2 regions of the Pradoshia sp. Z3_51 genome follow, and region 1 is predicted to be linked to the other one. Evidence: predicted binding sites of a transcription regulator. Region 1 holds the regulator's gene; the other holds the start of a gene.
The links. The regulator Rex, encoded in region 1, represses fermentation and respiration genes when NADH is low (regulators of the CRP and FNR family bind a similar motif). The targets are predictions, from matches to a motif close to TTGTGAAATATTTCACAA.
Positions count from the first base shown of each region.

Region 2: AC4BHA_RS14040 (DUF1641 domain-containing protein) is a predicted target of Rex. The motif match lies at 1,178-1,195, and genes of this name have one in related genera.

Region 1 covers NZ_JBZAJC010000012.1:79,309-88,583, forward strand. The annotation lists gene groL (chaperonin GroEL) at 1-1,240, opposite strand, end outside; gene groES (co-chaperone GroES) at 1,298-1,582, opposite strand; gene AC4BHA_RS16505 (CPBP family intramembrane glutamic endopeptidase) at 1,883-2,614, shown strand; gene AC4BHA_RS16510 (YdiK family protein) at 2,611-2,823, shown strand; gene AC4BHA_RS16515 (redox-sensing transcriptional repressor Rex) at 2,860-3,519, opposite strand; gene AC4BHA_RS16520 (ABC-F family ATP-binding cassette domain-containing protein) at 4,159-6,081, shown strand; gene tsaD (tRNA (adenosine(37)-N6)-threonylcarbamoyltransferase complex transferase subunit TsaD) at 6,457-7,476, opposite strand; gene rimI (ribosomal protein S18-alanine N-acetyltransferase) at 7,470-7,922, opposite strand; gene tsaB (tRNA (adenosine(37)-N6)-threonylcarbamoyltransferase complex dimerization subunit type 1 TsaB) at 7,922-8,626, opposite strand; gene tsaE (tRNA (adenosine(37)-N6)-threonylcarbamoyltransferase complex ATPase subunit type 1 TsaE) at 8,626-9,084, opposite strand.
Region 2 covers NZ_JBZAJC010000007.1:112,211-122,295, forward strand. The annotation lists gene AC4BHA_RS14035 (Na/Pi cotransporter family protein) at 1-934, shown strand, start outside; gene AC4BHA_RS14040 (DUF1641 domain-containing protein) at 1,284-1,709, shown strand; gene AC4BHA_RS14045 (NAD(P)/FAD-dependent oxidoreductase) at 1,799-2,980, shown strand; gene AC4BHA_RS14050 (flavodoxin domain-containing protein) at 3,253-3,732, shown strand; gene AC4BHA_RS14055 (TetR/AcrR family transcriptional regulator) at 3,789-4,400, opposite strand; gene AC4BHA_RS14060 (ABC transporter ATP-binding protein/permease) at 4,409-6,373, opposite strand; gene AC4BHA_RS14065 (SDR family oxidoreductase) at 6,652-7,413, opposite strand; gene AC4BHA_RS14070 (SDR family oxidoreductase) at 7,787-8,572, opposite strand; gene AC4BHA_RS14075 (SH3 domain-containing protein) at 8,876-9,970, shown strand.

The DNA.
Region 1 (9,275 bases):
CACCACCGGCTACGATACCTTCTTCAACAGCAGCACGAGTGGAGTTTAGAGCATCTTCAATGCGAAGTTTGCGCTCTTTCAATTCTGTTTCAGTTGCTGCACCTACTTTGATAACGGCTACGCCGCCAGCAAGTTTAGCAAGACGCTCTTGTAATTTTTCTTTATCAAATTCAGAAGTAGTTTCTTCTAATTGGGAACGAATTTGATTGATACGTGCACCGATTTCGCTAGTTTCTCCAGCACCTTCAACGATTGTAGTTGTTTCTTTTGTAACAACAACTTTCGCAGCGCGTCCAAGAGAAGTTAATGTAGCAGATTTAAGGTCACGGCCTAGTTCTTCAGTGATTACTTCACCGCCAGTTAATGCAGCGATGTCTTCAAGCATAGCTTTACGACGGTCACCGAATCCAGGAGCTTTAACAGCTACTGCATTGAATGTTCCGCGAAGTTTGTTCACAACTAGAGTTGCTTGTGCTTCACCTTCAACATCCTCAGCGATTAGCAATAAAGGTTTACCTTGTTGAACAACTTGTTCAAGGACAGGAAGTACTTCCTGGATGTTAGAGATTTTCTTATCTGTGATCAAGATGTATGGATTTTCTAGTACAGCTTCCATTTTATCGGAATCTGTTACCATGTATGGAGAAGAATATCCACGGTCGAATTGCATACCTTCTACTACATCTAGTTCAGTTGTAAATCCTTTGGATTCTTCGATTGTGATAACTCCGTCGTTACCAACGCGTTCCATTGCTTCAGCAATTAGAGCGCCAACTTCTTCGTCAGCAGAAGAAATCGCAGCAACTTGTGCAATGGATTCTTTGCCTTCGATTGGTTTGGAGATTGCTTGTAATTCTTCAATTGCAACAGAAACAGCTTTTTCAATCCCTTTACGAACGCCCATTGGGTTAGCGCCAGCTGTTACGTTTTTCAATCCTTCACGAATCATAGCTTGGGCAAGAACTGTTGCAGTAGTTGTACCGTCACCAGCAATTTCATTTGTTTTGCTTGCTACTTCTGCAACCAATTTAGCACCCATGTTTTCAAACGCGTCTTCAAGCTCGATTTCTTTTGCGATTGTTACACCATCATTTGTGATAAGTGGGGAACCGAATTTCTTTTCAAGAACAACGTTACGTCCTTTTGGTCCAAGTGTAACTTTTACTGTATCAGCTAATGCATCTACCCCACGTAACATAGCGCGGCGAGCTTCTTCACTAAATTTAATATCTTTTGCCATACGTAAATTACCTCCTCGATTTTTTTGTTATGTCTTATTTTTTAATCGACATTTTCGTTAAGCAATAACGGCCAAAATGTCGCTTTCACGTAAAATTAAGTATTCTTTACCTTCGTATTTAATTTCTGTACCTGAATATTTAGAGAAGATAATATGATCGCCTTCAGATACTTCCAATCCTACTCGCTCACCATTCTCAAGGACACGGCCTGTTCCTACCGCTACAATTTTGCCTTCAGATGGTTTTTCTTTGGCAGTGTCTGGTAACACGATGCCGCTTGCAGTTTTTTCCTCTTGTGCGACAAGTTCAATCACAACGCGATCTCCTAGTGGCTTTAACAAGTAAAACTACCTCCTTAAAGTTATCTCCATTTTTATTAGCACTCATCATCGTTGAGTGCTAACACAATTTATAGTTTAAATAAAGAACCAATGATTTGCAAGTAATATTAGTTAAAATTTTTAAATTTTATCACCATTTATTTATCTTACCCAAATAAGGTCTAAATATCCTTTTTATTTCAGTTTGGTAGATGAAGAGAAGGAAAATGTTTCGCAATTGTAACTATGAGGTAAAAACGGTTAAAATTAAAGATATGCGCAATCTAATATCTATATAAAAGATTAAGGGAGTTTTTCTATTTGAAAAAATATTACTGGTCAATTCTCATTACCTATATTGCCATGCAATTTTCTTCTATTCTTGGTATCCCAATTATGCTGGTTTTCTTATCGAACACGAATATCCCCGCGGAACGGATAGAAGTATTGGCTGCAGGGTATTGGATTGTTATAAGCTTTATTCTGGCTTCTATCATTACTCTAGTCCTACTGAGATATGAAAAAAATAATAGAAGCTTAGGCGATCAGGCAAGTGTGGGAGCTTCGATCGGCTGGGCAATTGGCGGAGTATTTCTTGCTTTGTTTTCACAATCTATAGCTGGTAATATCGAACGAATTATTGGTATTCCTACCGGGTCTGAAAATACACAGAATATACTCGGTCTCATTGAGGCAGTACCGCTTGTTATGGTAGTCAGTTCTGTACTTGGGCCATTTTTAGAAGAGATTGTCTTTAGGAAAATTATCTTTGGCACATTACACAAGCGATTGAATTTCTTCCTGAGCGCGTTAATCAGTTCACTGATCTTTGCCGTTGCTCACATGGAATTTGTACATATCCTGCTTTATACAGCAATGGGATTCACATTTGCTTATTTATATGTTAAAACAAAGAGAATCCTTGTTCCTATTTTTGCCCACATTACTATGAATACATTAGTTGTAATCGTACAATCACTTTACAAAGATGATATATTAAAAAATATGGAAGAGCTTAATAAAGTTCAAAGCTTTATCGGAGGTTTGTTATGAGACGTTCACCGTTGTATATGGCAACGACTTACTTAATTTTAGGTGCTATTTTTATATTTTTTGCTGTTCAAAATGTATCACGCAGCGGTTGGGATTTCTTTACCTATTTCCTGATCATACTGGCTACACTTGATGTTGGTTCAGGAATCCGCTTGGTGATGATTCATAAGCAAATAAAGAAAATGAAAAGTGAAAAACCAAAAGAATAACAAAAAAAATCTCGGAGGGAAAACCTTCGAGATTTTTTATTCTGTATCTTCCGTATTTCCGGATGGATAATGTTTAAGAAAATATACTAATGATTGCAATTCGACTGCAAGGTCAATATGATGGACACGAATGCTGTCTGGCACATTCAGACGTGCCGGTGTAAAGTTTAAAATAGCCTTAATGTTCGCAGCCACTAAACGATCTGTAATAGATTGGGCAACCTGTGATGGAACTGTTAAAATAGCTACACTAATATCTTGCTTTTCAAGTTTTTTCTCCAGTTCATCCATATGATAGAGCGGAACATCCCCTATAAGGGTTCCTACTTTATCAGGAGAAACATCAAACGCCATTTCAATCTTTGTATTATTATTTTTCATAAAATTATAATTTAAGAAAGCTGTACCTAGATTCCCGACTCCAATTAGAGCTACCTTTGTAATCTCATCTTGATCGAGAGTTTTTCTAAAGAAGGATAATAGATAATTAACATTGTAACCATACCCTTTTTTACCTAAAGCACCAAAGTACGAGAAATCTCTTCGTATAGTAGCTGAATCTACTTTAACAGCTTCACTTAGTTCTGCGGAAGAAACTCGTAGTTTTCCTGACGCGTGTAGATTTTGTATAAAACGATAATATAATGGAAGTCGTTTGGCTGTAGCCTGCGGTATTTTAGTATTTTCCTGCAAAATTAATTCCCTTCTCCCTATTCTTTCTTGTCAATCGTTACTCCATATATCAAAACTGCCTTTGATAATCCCGACTGGTTTTACCCCCCGGTTTTCCAATGAAAATAGTTTCCTTCAATAACCATTGATTTTTCGATTGCTTTGCACATAACATATAAGGTTAATCAAGTATTGCTGAAACAGCTGTTATTTCTTACTTTCGTTTTTAAGATTATACGAATAATTAATCTATTCATATTTTCAGCTTTTTTCCATATAAAATCAATATCTAATCCTTGGAGTGCCCGGGTACCACATAGAAATTATATCAGAAGTTTTCTTCACTACCATAATTCTAACTATCTTAGCTATGTATAATACGCCGCTTTTTTATCAATGATTCGTTAATTTTATATTCGAGCAAAATACTAGGACTAGCGGTTCTGATTGTTTCCAGGTTACCTCCGCGATACCAATCATATGGGATCTTTCCTGATTAATAAAGCACGTAAATTCACTGAAAGTTTATTCTCCTATTCCTATTCTATAATATTTCTATCATTTTTGGTAATTTTTGTGTGAGTATTCACAAATTTTCTATTAAGTTGCGGTGCTTATCAAGAGTAGGCTACACTTAAGGTATGTACTTCTTGAGGTGAGAATATGATTATTTTACAAGTTAATAATGTATCCAAATATTATGGAGCTGAAGCAATTTTATCTACAATTAAGCTCGAAGTTCAAACGAAAGACCGTATTGCACTTGTTGGCAGAAACGGTGCCGGTAAATCTACCCTGCTTAAAATTATTGCCGGGCACCTTTCACATGACAGTGGCGAGATCTATAAGCCAAAAGATGTTTCGATTGGTTATTTGGCTCAGAATACCGGTCTTCAATCCGACCGCTCTATTTGGGATGAAATGATCTCTGTTTTTGAAGGCTTACAAAAACAAGAAGATGAATTGAGATTATTGGAAAAATCTATGGCTGATCCTTCTGTCTACAATGATGAACAAAAATATAACCGGGTATTAAAAGATTACGATCGTCTCCAGGAGGAATTTAAAAATTCTGGCGGTTACCAAATGGAAGCAGATGTACGTTCTGTTTTACACGGTTTGCGTTTCTCAGATTATGATTATACTACATCTATTAATTCCTTAAGCGGCGGCCAAAAAACCAGGCTTGCACTAGGTAAATTATTATTAACGAAACCTGATTTACTGATTCTGGACGAGCCGACCAACCATCTTGATATCGATACATTAGGCTGGCTCGAAGGCTACCTTCAATCATATCCTGGAGCTATCCTCATTGTTTCCCATGATCGTTATTTTCTTGATAAGGTTGTCCATCAAGTCATGGAGCTTTCCCGAACATCAATTAAGAAATATACAGGGAATTACAGCAGATACTTAGAGCAAAAGGCAGAGGAATATGAACGTAATGCAAAGCTTTATGAAAAGCAGCAGGATGAGATTGCAAAATTAAAAGATTTTGTCCAAAGAAACATGGCCAGAGCATCTACAACTAAACGGGCCCAGAGCCGGCAAAAGGCCCTGCAGCGTATGGAAGTGATGGATCGGCCCTTGGGCGATGAAAAATCAGCTAATTTTACCTTTGAGATTGAAAGGCAAAGTGGTAATGAAGTCCTTCATGCAAATGATTTGTCTATTGGATATGAAGCACCTGTCGCCAGCCACTTGAACTTTAGAATAACTAGAGGAGAAAGCATTGCACTGATTGGTCCGAATGGAGTAGGGAAATCTACTTTATTAAAAACATTGATTGACAGAATTCCAGCTTTGCATGGAGACTTTCAGCTCGGTGCCAATGTGACACTCGGATATTATGATCAAGAGCAGGCTAATCTATCGTCCAACAAAACTGTGCTAAATGAGTTGTGGGATGACTTCCCCAACCAACCTGAAAAGGATATCCGATCCATATTAGGGAACTTTCTATTCAGCGGAGACGATGTAATGAAAACTGTCTCTACCTTGAGCGGTGGTGAAAAAGCACGGCTGGCTCTTTCAAAATTAATGATGCAAAAAGCCAACCTTTTAATTTTAGATGAGCCGACCAACCACTTGGATTTGGACAGTAAATTAGTGCTTGAAAATGCACTGGTTGATTATTCAGGCACTCTCCTCTTTGTATCCCATGACCGTTACTTTATCAATCGAATTGCCGATAAAGTATTGGAAATGAAAGCAGATGGTACAATTGAATACTTGGGAGATTATGACTACTATATTCAGAAAAAACAAGAACAAGCGGAACTCGCTGAACTGGAAAAACCAGCGGATTCTATCTCCAACAATCGCCCTGTTTCAGATAAAACTACTTATCAGGAGGACAAGGAGCTTAAAAAGAAAGAGCGCCAACGCCAAAGACGTATCGCAGAAATTGAAACTACCATTGAAGAACTTGATACACGGATATCCGATTTAAATACACAATTATGTGATCCGGAAATCTATCAGGACCATGAGAAATCATTGGAAATCCAGACAACTCTTACAGCAACTGAAGAAGAATTGGAAGCATTAATGGAAGAGTGGACTTCTCTACAAGACGAATAAATCAAGATAAAAAACCAAGTTAGGGATGACTTGGTTTTTATCAACATTTTTATCCACATTAAAAAAGTTATAAAATAAGGTTTGTTTTGATTTTTCCACATTATCCACAGATTTCAAATCTTTTATCCACAGAATCTGTTGATAACATGTAGTTATCCACAATTATTCGAGTGCTTTTACTTTTCAATCAATTTTTTTACCAATAAAATAAGGCTGGGACAAAAGGTTTCCAGCAACTAAAAAAGCCGAACTATTATAAAGTGCAGTTTAAGCATTATTAATAATAGTTCGGCTTTTTCTATTTAGTTTAATAAAAATTCAATACATCGTTCGGTTTTGGACACAGCAAATTTAGTTATGTCCCAGCCTCATTTTTTATTCCAATATCAATCCTGGATTTGCATTTAAGTCCATGGCAGCTCGTTTGCCTTTTTCAAATGCAATACTACCTGCTGCAGCAATCATTGCTGCATTATCTGTACATAAATAAAGTGGAGGTATAATCAATTCTACTTCCTTTTTGTCTATAAAAGCTTTTTCTAATTTAGTTCTTAATCCTTTATTGGCAGCAACCCCGCCGGCTAACAGTACTTGTTTCACCTGGAACTCTTCTGCTGCTTTTACGGTTTTAGTTACTAAGACATCAATTACACTTTCCTGAAAGCTGCAAGCCAGATCCTCAGGAGCTAACACTTCACCTTTTTGGTTGGCATTATGCAATGTATTTATAACAGCCGATTTTAATCCGCTGAAACTGAAATCATATGAATCCTCTTCTAGCCATGCACGAGGCAGTTTAACTGTTGGCTGACCTTCATGCGCCAGTCGATCAATATGAGGGCCGCCCGGATAAGGTAGCTTTAGCGTACGAGCTACTTTATCATATGCTTCACCGGCTGCATCATCTCTTGTTTCCCCTATAACGTCAAAAGCTCCATGCTCCTTCATCAACACCAGCTCCGTATGGCCACCGGATACAACCAATGCAAGGAGGGGAAAGGAAAACTCAGTGAGAATTCTGTTTGCATATATATGTCCAGCGATATGATGTACATTAATAAGTGGAATTCCATGAGCAAAAGCCAATGCTTTTGCCGCATTTACGCCTATTAAGAGAGCTCCCACTAACCCAGGACCTTCAGTAACCGCAATTCCATCAAGATCATCCCAAGAGATTTCTGCTTTCTCCAATGCCTCTTCAACTACAAGGGTAATTGCTTCAACATGATGCCTTGAAGCAATTTCAGGAACGACTCCACCAAAACGTTTATGGCTCTCGATTTGAGAAGCTACAACATTTGAAAGAATTTCTCGGCCATTTTTTATTACTGCTGCTGCGGTTTCATCACAGCTGGTTTCTATACCTAATATGATTTGATTTTCTTTATTCACCATAATTCCACCCACATTACTAATGCATCTTCCATATTGTCTGTATAATAAAACTTTCTTATGCCACCGTCTTTAAAGCCCAATTTTCGATAGAGACTTTGAGCAGTTTGGTTTCCGATCCGTACCTCGAGAGTCATTCTTTTCACTCCCATGCTTTGTGCCTTGCCCAACATACGTACCATTAATTCTTCCCCGATTTTTTTGCCTCTCCATTCCGGCAATACGGCAATATTCGTGATATGGCCCTCATCGAGGATGAACCAAGTACCGCAATAACCAATTACTTTCCCCTGGTCCTCTGCTACCAAATAATACGCATATTGATTGTTCATCAGCTCATTATAAAAAGCTTCTTTGCTCCATGGCAAAGTAAAAGAAGCATGCTCTACCTCAATCACACTATCAAGATCCTCTATAGTCATCTTACGAAATGTAATCGTCTGATTCATTACTCTTCCCTCTGTTTCTCTTGAGCTTCTAACCATTTCGCCTCAGCTTCTGCTAAACGTACGTAATTGGGGACAAAGGTGTGGATATCATCACCAGGCAGATTCATGCCATGCAATGCTAATTCACCCGGCCTGGCCTGATGCAACGATAAAGGTGCCATAATAGCCTTATCTCCAAGAATTTCTGTTAGGGCCTCGATATGAATAGGAACATCATTGCCTATGAATAGTATAGGTTGATTGAGTGATTTTAAATGCTCAGCCCACTCAATGGCCAACACATTCTGGTCTTCCTCCAATCTAACTAACTCTCCATTATCCCATTTAAAAAGACTTGTATAAATCTGTCCCCTTCTTGCATCAAACAGTGGACATACCAAACCATTGAAATATCTGCCATTCAGGGCAAGCGCCTCTAAACTTGATACGCCTGATAATTGAATGCCTAGACTCCAGGCCAAAGACTTGGCAATCGTTACGCCAATTCTTACGCCGGTATAAGAACCTGGCCCCTTTGCCACCACGATTTTATCAAGGTCTCCTGGCTTAAGCCCGCATTCCTTCAAAATTGCTTCTATGGAAGGCATCGCCCGTACTGAATGGTTTCGTTTTGTAAATGTTATTTGCTCTCCGATAATCCCTTTTTCATTAGCAACAGCCACTCCCAGGACATTCGTAGATGTATCAATTGCTAATACATTCATTAAAATATCTCCTCACATAGCTTTTCATAAAATTCACCTTTTGGTTCAGCTACAATTCTCCGTCTATCATTCCCATCATGATATAAATATAAGGTCAAAAGCTCTTCCGGCAATTGTCCTTTTATCAGATGAGCCCACTCGACGATCGTAATTCCTTCACCTTCAAAATATTCTTCAAACCCGAAATCTTCCTCTTCATTTTCAATTCGATAAACATCCATGTGATAAAGTGGAAATTTCCCTTTATATTCTTTCATAATGGTAAAGGTCGGGCTATTTACATTTCTTGTTACACCAATTGCTTTAGCAATTCCCTTGCTAAATGTTGTTTTGCCTGCACCTAGGTCTCCCTCAAGCGCAATTACAGATCCGGGAATCAGGCGACTTCCAATTTCCTCTGCCAGCTTCCTGGTCTCTTCTTCACTATTACAAATTCTCATATATTCGATCACAGTCATTCACCATGCTTTATATTTTATTATTAAAGTTTACATTATTTTAGTGTGTAAATCCAATTTCGTTTTTTTAGGTTAGCGCAAGGTTAGAAATATGAATTTGGTAATGGAATATCTGACTCTTTACGTATAAATTTATTGCTTGAGATGAGGTCTTGGCTACTACAGATTTGCTGTATACTTCGCATAGCTTT
Region 2 (10,085 bases), on a different contig from region 1:
GATTGGTGCATCAGTTGCCGCTAGACGTGCTGCTTGTGTACACATACTTTTCAATGTGTTCGGTACAATCATTTTTATGATTTTGCTCGTTCCATTTACGTCCCTTATTGGCTGGTTCCAACAAACACTTGGACTAAATCCGGAAATGACCATTGCCTTTGCACATGGAACATTCAACATTACAAACACACTGATCATGATTCCATTCATTGGTGTATATGCGTGGATTGTTACTAAACTCATTCCAGGAAAAGATACTGTTATTGAGTATAAACCAGAGCATCTGGATGAGCGAATCATCGACCAATCTCCTTCTATTGCACTTGGACAGGCGAAAAAGGAAACTTTGCGAATGGGCGAGTTTGCTATTAAAGGATTGGAAGAAACGTATAACTACCTGTTAACTAATGAAACTGCTTCATTGAATACAGGTAATCAAATTGAAGAGGCTCTTAATAATTTAGATCACAAAATAACAGATTATCTTGTTAAAGTCTCCACAAGTTCACTGTCTGCTAATGAATCTGACGAACATAATATTCTAATGCATACCATTACAGATATCGAACGCATTGGCGATCATTTCGAAAATATTCTGGAATTTGCAGAGTATAAAAATACAAATAAAGCAACATTTACAGATGAGGCCACAGAAGGCATGTCTCAAATGTTCACACTAACTATAGAAGCGGTCAAAGAAGCGATGGCGGCAATAGAGAATCAAGATAAGGAAAGTGCATATAAGGTGCTTGAATTGGAACGTAAAATCGATAAGATGGAGCGCCAATTAAGAAAGCAGCATGTCATCCGCTTAAATAATGGATCCTGCTCTGCACAAGCAAGCCTCGTTTACGTTGATATTTTAAGTAATCTTGAACGTATCGGCGATCATGCGAAAAACATTGCCGAAACGATTATTGGTGAACAAGAATAATCAGGAAGTAGACTCTCCTCGGAGGGTCTATTTTTTTATTCCTTCATTATTTCACTATTATAAAATGCCCTAAACACACTCTCTCCCCATTAACTATTTTATCATCCTCAAAAATCCTCCTGTTTTCATTATTTATAAATCAAAATTACAACGGTAACTATTGATGAATGAAATATTTCACTATCAATATAGTGTAAATAGTATTCTTTTTGCTATGAAAGCGCTTTTTTCGAGCAAAAAGTTTTGTGAATTTATACACAAGGAGTATGCTTAAAGTAGAGGATTTATGGTTATATAAATATAACTAATTTAATTTTTCGCTATAACAAACAGAAATGGGGTATTTGCTATGTCAGACACAATGAAACAGCAATCAGAGACACAATCCTCTCCGGTTGCTTCACAAGAAGAATTGTTAAAACAATTATCAAAACCAGAGGTTCAGGAATCATTAGTTACACTATTAAATCAATTACCACAATTAACTGAAGTTGTAACAGCACTGAACAAATCATATGAATTCGCTCAATCCGTCGCTACTGATAAAGTATTAGTAAACGATTTTGCCAGTACAGCGAAGGAATTTGCAGAGCCTGTTACGAAAACAGCCAAACATATAGCTGTCAATGCTATGGAAGCAAAGGAAAGAGCTGAACAAAGCAAAGAAGTGATCAGTGTATTCGGTTTGATGAAAATGCTAAAAGATCCTCAAATCCAAAAGGTTCTTCGTTTTGCCAGCGCTTATCTTCAAGTAAGCAACGAACGTTCTAAATAAAAGCTTATTCATTTATACAAAAAGCACTTATTAAATGATTTTAATAAAATACTAGATTAAAAATATTACAAACAAGGGTGGAACATATCATGGCACAAGAAATTGTTATTTTAGGAGCAGGGTATGGCGGTCTTCTTTCAGCATTATCAGCACGTCAGCATTTAACATCTGAAGAAGCTACTATTACAGTTGTTAACCAATATCCGACACATCAAATCATTACTGAACTGCATCGTTTGGCAGCAGGCAATATTAGCGAAGGCAGAATTGCTATGCCATTAGATCGTTTGTTTAAAGGAAAAGATATTAATCTAATCATCTCTAAAGTTGAATCTATTTCAGCAGATGAAAGAAAGGTAACCCTTTCAAGCGGAAAAATCTTAACCTATGATAAATTAGTCGTTGGATTAGGCAGCCAAACTGCTTATTTTGGCATTCCTGGACTTGAAGAAAATAGTATGGTCTTAAAATCAGCAGAGGATGCTAATAAAATTAACAAGCATATCGAAGATCGAATTAAAGAATATGCACAAACTAAAAATCCAGCCGATGCAACCATTGTAATCGGTGGCGGTGGACTAACCGGTGTTGAATTAGTTGGAGAAATTGCGGATACAACTCCTAAAGTTGCTAAAAAATATATGGTTGATCCTTCTGAGCTTAAATTTATCCTAGTTGAAGCAGGTCCAAAAATTTTACCTATGCTTCCTGATCATTTAATTGAACGTTCAATGACAAGCTTAGAGAATCGTGGAGTTCAATTCTTGACTGGACTTCCTGTCACAGGTGTAAACGGAAATGTGATCGAATTAAAAGATGGTCAAAAAATTATCGCTAACACATTTGTATGGACTGGCGGTGTACAAGGCCTTCCTGTTATCGGCGAATCTGGTTTAGCAGTAGATCGTAACCGTGCTACTGTTAATGAATATCTACAATCTACTTCACATCCTGATGTTTATATTGCTGGTGACAGTGCAGTTGTCTTCCCTGCTCCTGGTGCGAGACCATACCCGCCAACTGCACAAATGGCTTGGCAAATGGGTGAATTGATTGGTTATAATATTGCGGCATCCATTAAGGGTACTCTTCCTGAAGTATTTGCTCCAGTAAACTCAGGAACATTAGCAAGTCTTGGACGTAAAGATGGCGTAGCCATTATTGGCGGGAACTCAACACCATTAAAAGGCTTACCGGCTACAATGATGAAAGAAGCAAGTAATATCCGTTATCTTTCACACATTAAAGGTTTATTCAGCATAGCCTATTAATAAATGTTAAATCCTGTCCGCTAAACCAGCGGACAGGATTTTTTATTGGCTTTATACACCTCTCTCTTGTCCTATTAACCTTTTCCATGGATAAGTAGCTGACGGACCAATCAACTACTTGCGGCCAAAGATTATTTCTACAGATTGCCCTCTATCTCTAAAACCTAATGTCAGATAATATTAGAAGTTTCTGATATTTCCCCTTGGTAGGATGACAAAAAGGGTATATGCTTTATATAGACACGTCATCTTAGAAGGGAGCCATATTAGTCATGAACATATTGATTGCTTATGCTTCAAAAAGCGGAACTACAGAAACATGCGTACATATCCTTGAACAAGACTTTAATGGGCATGCAAAATTAGTTGATCTTACGCACACTGATCCTTCGCTGGATGCCTATGATACTGTTTTGATTGGCGGTCCCATCCGTTATGGGAAACTTCATTCGTCGGTTAAAAAATTCGTAAAAAACCATCTTAAAGATTTTAAACAGAAAGAGGTCGGTCTATTTATTTGCTGCGCTGATGTCGGAAATGCTGAAAAATACTTTCAAACCAACTTTCCAGATGAGTTACTTGAGCAAGCAACAGCAATTGACTGCTTCGGTGGAGAAATTCGTTCTCACGCATTGGGAATTTTCGAGAAATTCATTGCCAAAATAGCATTAAAATCGTACCCGGCAGACCAACAGCCTTCTATTCTTAAAGATAATATTCATATATTTGCAGATCGAGTGGAAGCTACCTGACTATAATAAAAAGCCTTGAACCTGTTTAGAACACACGTTCAAGGCTTTTACTTTGTTTATTTCAGTACACCATATTTAATAAAATGAAATTGACGCTCCATGTCTTTTCTTTTTTGGCTTACAGTCGAAAAATCATTTAACGCCAGGATAATTTGATTGAATGTGATAGTTCTCAATATCTCAATAACTTGAAACAATTCCTCTTTTATTTCAACCTTTAGTAAATGAGTGTCAGTAACTAGATTCAGAAACTTCTCTTGCTTCTCTTCCATTTCACGTACATCCGTAAAGCTCATTAAATGTTCAGCTAGCTTACTATCCGTCCGCGTAAATACATTGACCAAAAACTTGGAATGAGCAGGATCCATCGCTTTCTTAGTTATATAATCAAATAGCAGAAAGTGAATTGAAAAGAGGTTTACCCCGGCGTTAATCTTGCTGTTAATCTGATCCAAGAGGTCACTTTTATATTCATTTAATAAATACAGAAACAGATCTTCTTTATTTTCAAAGTAACGATAGAAGCTTCCCCGAGGAATTTGCGCTTCTTTAATAATTCGATTAATTGATGCATCATAGAAGGAATATTGGCTAAATTCCTCCTTAGCAGCCTGAATAATCCTGATTCTCTTTTCCGCTGGTAAATTCACAAATGTTTGACTCGGCATATACTTTCCTACTCTCTGCGTAAAGAGTCAACTGGATCCAATTTAGCCGCTTTATTGGCGGGCATAAGTCCAGAAAGCATGCTAATAATGATGCTAGCAGCAACACCGAAAACAAGATATGCTGGGGTTATTTGTACAATTTCAAAATCAATTAATTTAGTTGAAAGGCTATTAGCTACAAAGGTTAATAAAGAGGCTGCCAGAACACCGATAATTCCACTCGATAATCCAATCAGGAATGCTTCAGATACAAAAATTCTTCTAATATCCATGCGTCTTGCACCAATCGCTTTTAGGACCCCGATTTCCTTCGTACGCTCAACAACACTAATATGGAGAACAACCAAAATCATGATTGCTGAAACAAAAAGTGAAATGCCTGAAATCCCGGTTAATACATATGTCAAAACATCCAGCATTTCGTTCATCATAGCTGTCATTGTTTCTTGCGATGAACCATTGTAGCCCATATCCTTGATTTTTGCTTTTATATCTTCCGTAAACTCTTCATTATCTGCAACTAAATAGATACTTGTAGGATCCAATGTCTGACCGTTATCCTCTGCAAGCTGTACCAGATCCTCATAATTGGCATAGATTAAATCCATCGCTGCAAATTGACTGCCTAATGAAATAATTCCACTAACCGTATAGGTTTTTTCATATAACTGTTCATTAAGCATTAGCGTTACGTTAACATCTTTACCGATCATATCTCCGCCTAATTTTTCAGCGGTACCCTCCGCAAGGAGAATTTCTTGTTTTCCAGGTAAAGTGCCTTCCTTAATACTCGTATCTGTTATGTTAGATGAAATGGTTGTAATCATCATCAAATCAACCTTTTTGTCTCCATATTTAACCGCATTGGAGCCAAATGAGATGAGATTAAATCCCTTTTCCACTGAAGAAACATGCTCGATTTCGGATAATTTCTCGATATCCTTTTCCTCAAATGGTGTCTGTTCTCCCATCATCGATAGCATCATTGCCTGATTTTCATCCACTGATGGCGGAAGTTCCTCTTCCTCAGAAGGCATATTAACTTCTACGACAAGCGGATTCACCATACTGTTCATAGAGTCATTCATATAGGTCTTCACACCATTTCCTAATGAAAGGAAAAAGATGACACTCATGATTCCTATGCTTGCTCCTAATGAAACCCAAACATTTCTACCAAGCTTCTCTTTCATATTCAGAAATGCAAGTTTCACGGCCGCCACAAAGCTAAGGTTTTCACCAACCTTCTTTTCCACTTGATTGGATTGAGGTTCCATTTGTTCTAGAGGTTCTCCTCTGTCATCACGGATAATTTTCCCATCTGCAATTTGGATTACCCTTGAGGAATGGTTCGCTACTCGCTCAGAGTGAGTAACCATAATAACCAGCTTACCTTGCTTAGCAATATCTTTTATGATCGCCAATACTTGTTCCGTTGTTTCAGAATCAAGTGCTCCGGTTGGTTCATCGGCAATGATGATTTCAGGATCATTAATTAATGCACGCGCAATCGCAACCCTTTGCTTTTGACCGCCGGATAATTGATTTGGCTTTTTATAAATATGATTTTTCAAACCAACCTGAGTTAGAATCTCCTCCGCTCTTTTAATGCGTTCCTCTTTCCCTACATTCGATAAAGTCATCGCAATCGTGACATTATCGAGGACAGACAAATGCGGAATCAGATTAAAGCTTTGAAAAATAAAGCCTATTTTATTTTTTCGATATTCATCCATTTCTTTTTCATTAAACTCACCAATATTCTTCCCTTCAAACTGAACGGAACCGGTAAAATCAGAATCCAACCCGCCAATCAGATTCATTAGAGTGGATTTACCACTTCCTGATTCACCAATGATGGAGACCAATTCTCCCTTCTCAAAGGAAACATTAACATCTTTAAGAGCAGGGAAGTATTGACCATCTGCAATCGGGTATTGTTTGTTCACATGATGCAACTCAAGTACTTTCATATACGTTTGATGACACCCTTTACTTATTAGTCTCTTGATGTAATTAGTCTGGTCAGTTTCATGACAGTTTATCAAGTAAGACTACTATAAGTGACAACCTGTCACCTGTCAATTAATTATATTAAAATAATATTTATTAACTGAATATATTTTATTTAAAGTGATTATGTGAAATTTTGTTATTTAAATATATATTTTCTTATTCAAAAGAAAAAGCAGCTTGTCCCTCTAAATCAGAGAAACAAGCTGCCTAATTGTAATCAATTATTTAATATTTATTAGAATGCTGAAGTCCAACCACCATCAACTACTAAAACTGTACCATTTACAAAGCTGGAATCCTCAGAAGCAAGGAATAAGGCAGCTGCTGCAATTTCTTCCGGCTGTCCCACTTTAGGAATCGCAGCTTGTGCTAATCTAGAACGTCCCATTCCAAATTCATTAACTTTTCCCATCGATGCAGAAATATTGGTCTCAACCGCACCTGGTGCGATTGCATTACAGCGAATGCCTTCTTTTGCATACATAAAGGCTGTGTTCTTAGTAAGACCAACCACCGCATGCTTGGAAGCACCATAGGCTGCACCTGCATGAGCACCGTTTAATCCACCAGTAGAAGCAATATTTATAATTATGCCTTGGCCTTTTTCCTGGAATAATGGAACGACCTTACGCATGGAACGCATAACACCTTTTGTATTTACATCAAAAATTAAATCCCATCTTTCATCTTGTATATCCGCAACAGGTTCGAAACCATCCATAATGCCTGCATTGTTAACAAGTATATCTAATGTACCAAATTCACTAACAGCTGTATCAATCATTCCCTCGATATCTTCAAGCTTTGCAACGTTCACTTGCAATGCTTTCGCTGTACCACCATTGTTTGTAATCCCTTCGACTACATTTTCGGCACCCTCAAGGTTAAGATCTGTTACAAGGACTTTAGCTCCTTCTTTTGCATAAAGCTCTGCAATCGCTTTCCCCATTCCGGATGCTGCACCTGTTACAACCGCTACTTTTCCCTCTAATTTCATTTTGAACTACCTCCTCATTAAAGTATAGGCTCTGTTTATCCATACGGATTTTAAAATTTATACTTGGATTTGTCTGTGACACTTCGTATTAATCCAGCATAAAAGCGTGACATCCCCAATGTCCTCAGATCCATTTCAAGTAAAACCTGCTTAGCCAACATAACGGACTTTAACATAGCCTAATTTTGCCTAGACATAAAAGAAAGTAAGTTTACCCGAAAAAAATGATATTCTTGCTTCAGGAATATTTTAACTTATATTTAAATTTAAATAAAACTAAAACACCTAACCTACTAGATCAAAAGTTGGACACAATGTGACAATTAGTAGTTAAAGAGAAAAAAGAGTGAAAGTATATTAATACTTTGTCGAATTAAACTTCCATCCCCCACTTTTTCTGTTCAGCTTCCTTCATCTGTTTTTCTGTTTGCTCTGGATAAACTGTACGGAATTTATGGTGTTCTGCCGGGATAATTTCTATCATTTTTTCAATCATATCCTCTGGATCCATTTGATTTTTCAATCCCTCTTCCATTGCTTTCATATCTTCTTTACGGGTAAAGTGTTCTTCCTCATTAAACCATTTCCATTTTTCTTCTACAGCCCGATCGTTGAAACCCGTATCAAATGAACCCGGGTTAATAGTCGCCACCTGTATGCCAAACTCTTTTAATTCATCCTTTAATGTCAAAGCCATTGCTTCAATGGCATGCTTGGTCGCTGCGTATGGACCTGCATAAGGAGTTGTCATAATGCCTGCCATTGAACTTAAGAAAACAATTTTGCCCATACCTTTGTTAACCAGCTTTCTTGCAGCGATTTGAGCTGTCTCAAGCGTGGCAAAAACGTTCACTTCAAAGATAGCGCGGAACCGTTCCATTGGTATTTCAGCGAGCGGTCCACCTTCATTAATCGCGGCATTCGCCACAAAAATATCAAAATCATATTTATCAATTTCTCTTAAATCAATAGGATTGGTAATATCGAGCTTAAAAACTTCCATATTTATTCCCAAGTCTCTCGTTTCCCGCATAAGCGCTGTTTTCTGAGATGTCGTCTCAGTCGTCGCTATGACATGATGACCTTTTTTCGCCAGACCAATAGCCGATCCTTTGCCGAGTCCGCTCCCTGCTCCAGTAATAAAAATTGTTTTTTCCATTTTATATTTCCTCCTTTCCCCTTCTATCACTTCTTTTTTCTTCTTCCCGATGGCAATTAGCATAAACATTCATCCATTGGCTGAAAATTATTACTTGAGATCTGCTATATTGGTAAACCATGTATTAATTTTAAAAATATTTCATTAAATATCCGTAAAATTCATAGAACAATAGAACGAAATTGGGCAGGACCACATGATTAAAAAATTTAAATCTAGTAAAATAAGAAGAGCTCGTTTACGACTACATTTAGAAGTAAATAGAATAAGGAAGTACATAAATTATTAAGGAGAAGTGAATACATGATCAAAAAGGGGATTGCAATCATAATCGCACTGTTCGTGATTCTTTCAGGTCTTCCCGTGGAAAATAACGTTCAAGCTGCATCATCCAAATATGTAACGGCCAGTACACTAAATGTACGAAGTGGTCCAGGAACTACATACAAAGTTGTTACAACTGTTAAAAAGAATACCTCAGTCAAAGTAGCTCAAACGAAAGGCTCATGGGAAAAAGTAACGGTTGGAAGCAAGACTGGCTGGGTTTCCAGCAAATATTTAACATCTAAAAAACCTGTTGCAGAAGTAACTTCTAAAACGATGTATGTCACAGCAAGTACATTAAATATTCGCAGTGGAGCCGGAACTAAGTACAAAGTAGTTACAACTGTTAAAAAGAACAGCTCAGTTAAAGTAACTCAAACGAAAGGCTCTTGGAGCAAAGTAATCATTGGCAGCAAAACCGGTTGGGCTTCCAGTAACTATTTAACTTCCAAAAAGCCCGCAGCTCCGAAAAATTTAGCTGAAGGCTTAAAGACAGTCGAAAGCAACAAGCAACTCATTCTCGTTACTTCAAGTGGATATAATACATCGAAAGCTGAAATCCGCACATTCGAGAGGAACTCTAAAGGAAAATGGGTACCTGTATTAATAACCAAAGGTTATATTGGGAAGTATGGATTTGCAAAGGAAAAGGACATGAAAGAAAGTGGCAAGAGGTCTCCGATTGGGAAGTATACAATCGGTACAGCTTTTGGCCGAAAAGCAAATCCCGGAACAAAGCTGAATTATCGTAAAATCACAGCGGATGACGTATGGGTTGATGATCCGAAATCGAAACTATACAACACTTGGCAGTCCAAAAAGAAAACCAAGGGTCAATGGAAAAGTGCAGAAAATATGAATATATCAGCCTACACATATGGGTTTGTAATCAACTACAATACGAAGCGAACACCTTATAAGGGAAGCGCAATCTTCTTCCACATTGGCAACAGCTATACTTTAGGCTGCACCGCAACATCTGAAGCAAACGTGAAAAAGATTTTGAAATGGTTAGACCCTAAAAAGAAACCAGTCATTATTCAGACTCCAATTAATGAACTTAATACGTACTAATAAAACAACCCTGCATTGGTAAGTCTAGTGCAGGGTTGTTTCTACTGTTCATAAAATAAGGCTCTTTTCGTATAGATTGTTGCTTTTAGGTACAAAAAGGAATTATTTTCTTTTT